Regions from separate parts of the Paenibacillus sp. FSL H7-0714 genome, predicted to be linked through region 1. Evidence: riboswitches for the same ligand, from Rfam matches in the RefSeq annotation. Region 1 holds a riboswitch; the other holds the start of a gene.
What was found. A riboswitch is a leader RNA that binds a small molecule or an ion and turns the genes downstream of it on or off. The one in region 1 is predicted to bind cyclic di-GMP.
Positions count from the first base shown of each region.

Region 2: it holds a riboswitch for cyclic di-GMP, as region 1 does, so the genes downstream of both, NST34_RS02445 (choice-of-anchor A family protein) here and NST34_RS01840 (anti-repressor SinI family protein) in region 1, are expected to answer to the same signal.

Region 1 is NZ_JBBOPT010000001.1:414,239-417,660, reverse strand. Features, by position in the region: gene NST34_RS01850 (TasA family protein) at 1-523, shown strand, start outside; gene NST34_RS01845 (helix-turn-helix domain-containing protein) at 683-1,012, shown strand; gene NST34_RS01840 (anti-repressor SinI family protein) at 1,214-1,369, opposite strand; cyclic di-GMP riboswitch class I at 1,396-1,480, opposite strand; gene NST34_RS01835 (2-oxoglutarate dehydrogenase E1 component) at 1,952-3,422, shown strand, end outside.
Region 2 is NZ_JBBOPT010000001.1:547,155-550,576, reverse strand. Features, by position in the region: gene NST34_RS02445 (choice-of-anchor A family protein) at 1-1,250, opposite strand, end outside; cyclic di-GMP riboswitch class I at 1,361-1,451, opposite strand; gene NST34_RS02440 (hypothetical protein) at 1,943-2,335, shown strand; gene NST34_RS02435 (winged helix-turn-helix transcriptional regulator) at 2,778-3,152, shown strand; gene NST34_RS02430 (NAD(P)H-dependent oxidoreductase) at 3,217-3,422, opposite strand, start outside.

The sequences.
Region 1 (3,422 bases):
ACAAAGCACCGCTACATTCGCAGCAGGTACACTGGATTTGAACTCTGATCCTTCTGTTATCGTTGATTTGAAGGATCTGAAGCCAGGCGATACGATCAAAAGAGACTTCAAACTAAAAAATGACGGTACACTTGATATCGGTTCGATCCTCCTCAAAACAGCTACCTCTATTAATGATGTAGGTGGTAACAACGGCGCTAACGATTTGGCAAAATCCATCAAAGTTAAATTCCTGGTGAATAAAGATAAAAGCGGCATCTTACCTGGTAGTGAAGAGAAAGTAGTTTGGGAAACTACCCTGGCCGATTTGAAGACTCAGACACCGGATCTCGTAAAAAATACTGGACTTGATGCAATCTGGGGTACTAGCGAAGCATCTGGAATTAAGGCCGGCACAAATGATAGCTTCACCGTTCAATTCGAATTTGTTGATAACGGCCAAGAGCAAAACTACTTCCAAAAAGATTCATTAACTCTGACTTGGGATTTCGTAGGTAAGCAAACTGCTGGATCCGCTAAATAATCTAATAAGTCTTCCATTCGAAGAGCAGCAGATTCTTATTCCGGAAAGCGGATAAGTAGATGCTGCTCTTCTCTTTACAATAAACTTTGTCGAATTTATTGATATTTGCTATACTAATAACAAAAATTACGGAGGGGCGTCAGCATAGTGCCACAAAATATGGGCCAACGTATCCAGCATCTCCGCCTAGAAAAGGGATTGTCCCTATCTGAGCTTGCGGACAGAGCGGATGTTGCTAAGTCGTATCTTAGCAATGTGGAGAGAAACATCCAATCCAATCCTTCAATCCAGTTTATCGAAAAGATCGCCGATGCGCTTCAGGTATCCATCCACGCTTTGCTCTATGGAGAACCTAATGATGCTGAGGAGTCACCTTTAGATTCGGAATGGTTCCGATTGGTGCAGGAAGCTATGGCCTCAGGCATAAGCAAACGCGAATTCAAGGAGTTTCTGGACTACCAGAAATGGCGCCTTGATCAGAAGGATTAATATTCCACCTGACCTGATAAGATCCTCTTCTACTCATACTATTAAACATAAGCGCCTTCGCCTCCTAACATGGATTGCGAAGGCGTTTTATATTCTAGTAAAATATAAGGACTATTTATCTTGTATACTTTCTTATATACCGAAAAAGGGCCCAGCGAGTTATCGCTGGGCCCTTTTTCAAAATATAACGCACTAAATGTATTACTGCACGGCTTGCACAGTCTTCTCATGAAAGAAGCGACGAATTTCATCTGCTTTTATGCCAGCCTTCTTAGCTGCTAATAATAAATGGACCCACTCTACGTCTAGATCAATGACCTGCTGTTCTCTGTTGCTTCCCTGGTTGGACTTGTCCAAAAAATCTCCTCCTAAGATTTTAGTCCCCAGGCAATCCGGCTGTCATAGTATTTCTACCTTAGACCCGCGACTTTGTGCCCCTGCCTTTCGGCAGGTTTACCTTTTACTGGACCCTTTACACGAAAGGATCTACTTTGAAATATATGAAAATCGCTAACTGCAATAACATTATACTATACTAAAGTGGAAAAGTGTGTCGATTTCTGATTAGTTTTTCCATTAAAAAACAAAAAATAGAAGCGCTTTTGTGCGATATCTTGTCCTATTAACACGATACTCGTCCCATTCATAAAATTAATTAAGCCAATATAATGATACTTCCTTCCCTATTAGTTAAAAATAAGGATATTAGAATCATTTTAGTGGGCCTTAGGAATGGGTAATGAGAAGAAACAGCGTTCTTTTCATTAGAACAAGCTAACCCATACCATTTTGCGAACGTATTGGACGAAAGAATGAATTGATTACACGTGTGGAAAGTAGCACAATAAGATGAGAAATGAAACCGCAATCATCACAGCTCCAGTAAGCGTTGACACAAAATGTCACGTATGGAGTTCATCCGTTAAGGAGGATGTATTCATGGCAGCCAAAGAGCCCTATAACGAATCCATTTGGAGTAAGTATTACGGACCCAATTTAGGCTACATTCAAGAAAGATATGAACAGTTTGTGAAAGATCCTTCCACCGTAGAGAATAATTATCGCGAGCTTTTTACAAATTCGGGTCCCCCACCCCTAACACCGGATAGCGAACCGGCTCCACAGCCTCGCATTTCGGGAGACACCGAATGGCTTAGAAAGGCAGTAAGAGCTTCCAAGCTAATCGCTAATATTCGTATATATGGCCATATGGCCGCTGATATTGATCCGCTTGAGCGCGATCACAATCCCATGGCTAAATATCTTGAACTCGAAACCTATGAGCTGACTCGTGAGGATCTGCTCGCACTACCTGCCACGCTCATTTGGGAGAATGCGCCGAATGATGTGCATACCGGATGGGATGCAGTTCAGCGTATGCGTCAGGCTTACACCAAGACAATCGCCTATGAATTCGGGCATGTGCATGAAGAACAAGAACTGAAATGGTTGAACAGACAGGCAGAATCCACAAGCTCACCAGCGCCTTTAAATAATGCAGAACGTAAAGAGCTGCTAAACCGCCTGATCCAAGTAGAGCAATTCGAAACCTTCCTTCACAAAACCTTTGTGGGTCAGAAGCGTTTCAGCTTGGAAGGCAATGACGCTCTCGTACCGATGCTGGATGAAATCGTACGCGCTGCTGCGCATGACGGCGCAGAGCATATTCTGATGGGCATGGCGCATCGTGGTCGCCTCAACGTTCTTGCACATATTTTGGGCAAACCTTATGACATTATATTTTCAGAGTTTCATCATTCTCCGAACAAGGAGCTGTTCCCTTCCGAAGGCTCTACAGGCATTAACTATGGCTGGACGGGTGATGTGAAATACCATCTGGGTGCAGATCGCGCTGTCCGTGAAGGAGAAACCGTACGCACAAGAATAACACTAGCGAATAACCCAAGTCACTTGGAATTCGTCAATCCTGTCGTGGAAGGCTTCACTCGTGCTGCTCAAGAAGATCGGAGCACAGCCGGATTGCCGAAGATTGATACCAGTAAAGCTATGGCGGTACTGATGCATGGCGATGCTGCTTTTCCAGGTGAAGGGATTGTTGCAGAAACACTTAATATTGGCAAACTTCAAGGTTATCAGAATGGCGGGACGATCCATATCATTGTTAATAACCGGATCGGCTTTACGACAGAAAGCGAAGACTCCCGTTCAACGCATTATGCGAGTGACATCGCCAAAGGATATGAAATTCCAATTATCCATGTCAATGCTGATGATCCTGAGGCCTGTATATCAGCAGTTCGTTTAGCTAGTGCATATCGCAATCAATTCAAAAAAGATTTCGTTATTGATCTCATCGGCTATCGTCGTCATGGACATAACGAAATGGATGATCCTGAAACTACACAACCTATCGTGTACGGTAAGGTACGCAATCATCCAACCGTTTACA
Region 2 (3,422 bases), 130 kb from region 1:
GTTGGTTTTGGTGTGTGTGTTGGCTTTGGTGTGTGCGTTGGCTTCGGTGTCGGTGTCGGCTTTGGTGTGTGCGTTGGCTTCGGTGTCGGTGTTGGCTTTGGTGTGTGTGTCGGCTTCGGTGTCGGTGTTGGCTTTGGTGTGTGTGTTGGCTTCGGTGTCGGTGTCACGCACGGCGTAGGCGTCACGGTCGGCGTCGGTGTTGGTGTCACGGTCGGCGTCGGTGTTGGCGTCACGGTCGGCGTCGGTGTTGGCGTCACGGCCGGCGTTGGTGTTGGCGTCACGGTCGGCGTCGGTGTTGGGGTCACGGTTGGTGTCGGTGTCGGTGTTGGGGTCACGGTCGGCGTCGGTGTTGGCGTCACGGTCGGCGTTGGTGTTGGCGTCACGGTCGGCGTTGGCGTTGGAGGTGGTTCTTCCCCTCCATATGGATACCAATGCATCTGCACCCCACCAGCAAATCCCTTTGCAATCAGCGTCCCATGCAGTTCACCGGAATTATAAGTTACTTTTGCAAGCGGAGCTAGGATAGTTCCTTCTATTGTTAAACTTCCAATGTCAACAGTGCTAGCTTCATAAAAATTAAATAATACCTTGTTAGGGCTACCTCCCCAGATTTGAAAGCTTGGAATGTTAACTGAACTTCCGCTAACGTTAATGATAACTGTGGCGCTATTTGCAATATTAAACTGTAAGCCATTAGCACCAGCGAAATCGGCAGCACTAAGATTAAGAACGTTAAATGGTTCCGGAGCATCAATCGTTATTTTCCCATATTCCTTTTTGAAAGTTCCTATTGTAGCAAGCGAAGAGAATTCATTAGAACGTCCAATAAGAAATTGCTCTTCAGCATCAAAATCAATAGGAGTCCCTTTTCTCGCTGGTTCTTTAAGATCTACACCGTTGCTGGAAAAAACACCACCATAAACGGATGCTCCATGAACAGTCCCATTAGTAAAACTGATGTCATTACCAGCAATAAGAACATCTCCACCTGGATTATCCTTGGATACGCCGTAATTCTGCAAAGTAATATTACCTTTGGCCGCAAGGCGCCCATGAACCTGATCATTAGATTGTTTGAAATCCCCAAAAATAAAAGTATTAAAATTCCCTGCAATACCTAACACAGGTGTAGGAGTATAGGGAAGCACCTCCCCAGCCGCATTTACCAAATGACCTCCAGAAAGACCACTACCTACTGTCAAAATCCCCGCTAATATTAGTGCTAGCAGCGGTTTCATTCTTCTTTTCAAAAAGCACACCTCCTATATCTAGGATTTATATTTAATCAGAATAATTACCAGAAACTCTAAAGGACCTAACAACAAAAAAGACCGCCAAAAAAGAAGTGGAATTCACTTCTCATGGCAGTCGGACGGTCATAGCGCATTTAAGACACTTTAGACTCCTGGACTTTGCGTCCCACCCTTTCAGGCGGTTTGCTATTATCATGATAATATATGTATTGACTTGCAGATTAGAACTAGCATTTTAAGCATCCTATTAAATAATCGTCTATGACTTTTAATACTTTTGAACTAATAATAGTTTAGCGCTCCATCCCCACAATTGTCAATCAATTCCTTTTGATATTCATACGCGTAAGCAAGCACAAAAAAAGCGCCTAAAGGCGCTTCACACAAAGGTTTTCCTTTAATTTTAAAGTAACTTTATCCAACCTAATATCGATATCCATAATGGAATACTTAGAATCAAACCAAATACCATTCCACGGCGGAGACTTCCTTCCTCATTCATCCTAATTCTCCCTTTATATAAGTCTGAAGCATTATTTTTTATTATTACAATTTTAATATATTTTATTCTTTCTAATTTAGTTGTGAATTCAATCACATTGGACTAGCTGTTTAGAAATACCATTGATTATTTTTGGAATATCGGGGTAGAATACGAATATACGTTCCCATTAGAGGTGATGAGATTCATGAATAGAGCTGAAAGCAGGGACAACATGCTGGTGAAATCTTATTTATTGCTTCCGATGATTTTATCAGCTTTCGAACGGGACTCCGCCATTCTATCTGCACATTTACGAACACCCACCCCCTATCTGGAGGTTCTTGAAACAGCCGCAGCAGTTGCTACAACAGATCTAAGAGATGTTCGTTCAGAGATGAGAAAACGGGGAATCAAGGTTTATGAGCAGAACAGACTTAACACGGGGATAGAAGCCAAATTTATATGTCGTGGATACCATGAACGAATGCTGTTGTTAAACGACATCGTCGCTGCCCAAGCTGCCATTCATATGCGCAGATATCTCGGTCTGGATATTTCATCTTTTAAGAGCTATGAAGAGCAGTATCAGATTAAGTGAAGTAGCGAAGAAGCTACCCCCCTCCCTCATTTAATTAGCGAACAAAAAAATAGGCCTTACCATGGGAGTTGGCAAGACCTGAGAGATTTATACCACAAAACACTGGGGGGTGTTTGGTGTCTTCAATATATACCTTGAACCTGAAAATAAGATGATGCTCACATGAAAATTACATTAAAAACTTCAATTCGTCGCTTAGGCTATCCGCTTGGCACTTTTGATTTCCAACCAAAGAGGCCCGCTTCGCCGACAGAGAAAATCGACCGATTGATAGTTAGCCACGAGTGCTTTGAACAAATTGTTTCAAAATGATATAGTGAATTCGTTCTCACAGGATGACTTGATAGCAGGTTGAAAACATAATAAAGTCGGGACCTGAGTACGGAGCGACAACAGGCGTTTGCCTTTTCGTTGAATATTTTCTGAAGGAGGGTACTAGCCCATGAGTGATGAAATCTGTATACCACCTGGCATTCAGCAGAAGGACACTAGCTTTGGCTACACCTTGTCTATCATTAGTGGTAAATATAAAATGACTATTCTCTACTATCTCTCTGAAAACAAGATCGTGCGGTTCAATGAACTGCAACGGGGTATCGGCACAATACCTTTTAAGACGTTAAGCGTTATGTTGAAAGAACTGGAAGCCGACTGTCTCGTCAGGCGCGAGGAATTCCCCCAGATTCCCCCTAAAGTTGAGTATTCCTTGACCGAGAAGGGCCAATCGCTTATTCCGGTGCTGGATATGATGTGCACTTGGGGAGAGAAAAACTTCGTTCCAGCCGCGCAAGAGATAACCATACCTTTTACGATTTAACGACAACTTATGACAAAAGCAGCATTTCCATTAATGAAAATGCTGCTTTTTGCTTCAAATCTAATTACATATTTTCGATAAATTCAACATAGCCTTGCGAACTGATATCCAATTTATTTAAGTAATCCGTACTTCCTACCGTCTCAGATTCCGTGCCATAAATGGCATAGAAGGAACGATAATCAGCGTTGCAATACAAAAAAGTCGTGTCAAAGGGAGATAAAATACGGTCAAGCCCGTAGCCGAGTTTACCTTCTTCACTAAAGTCTT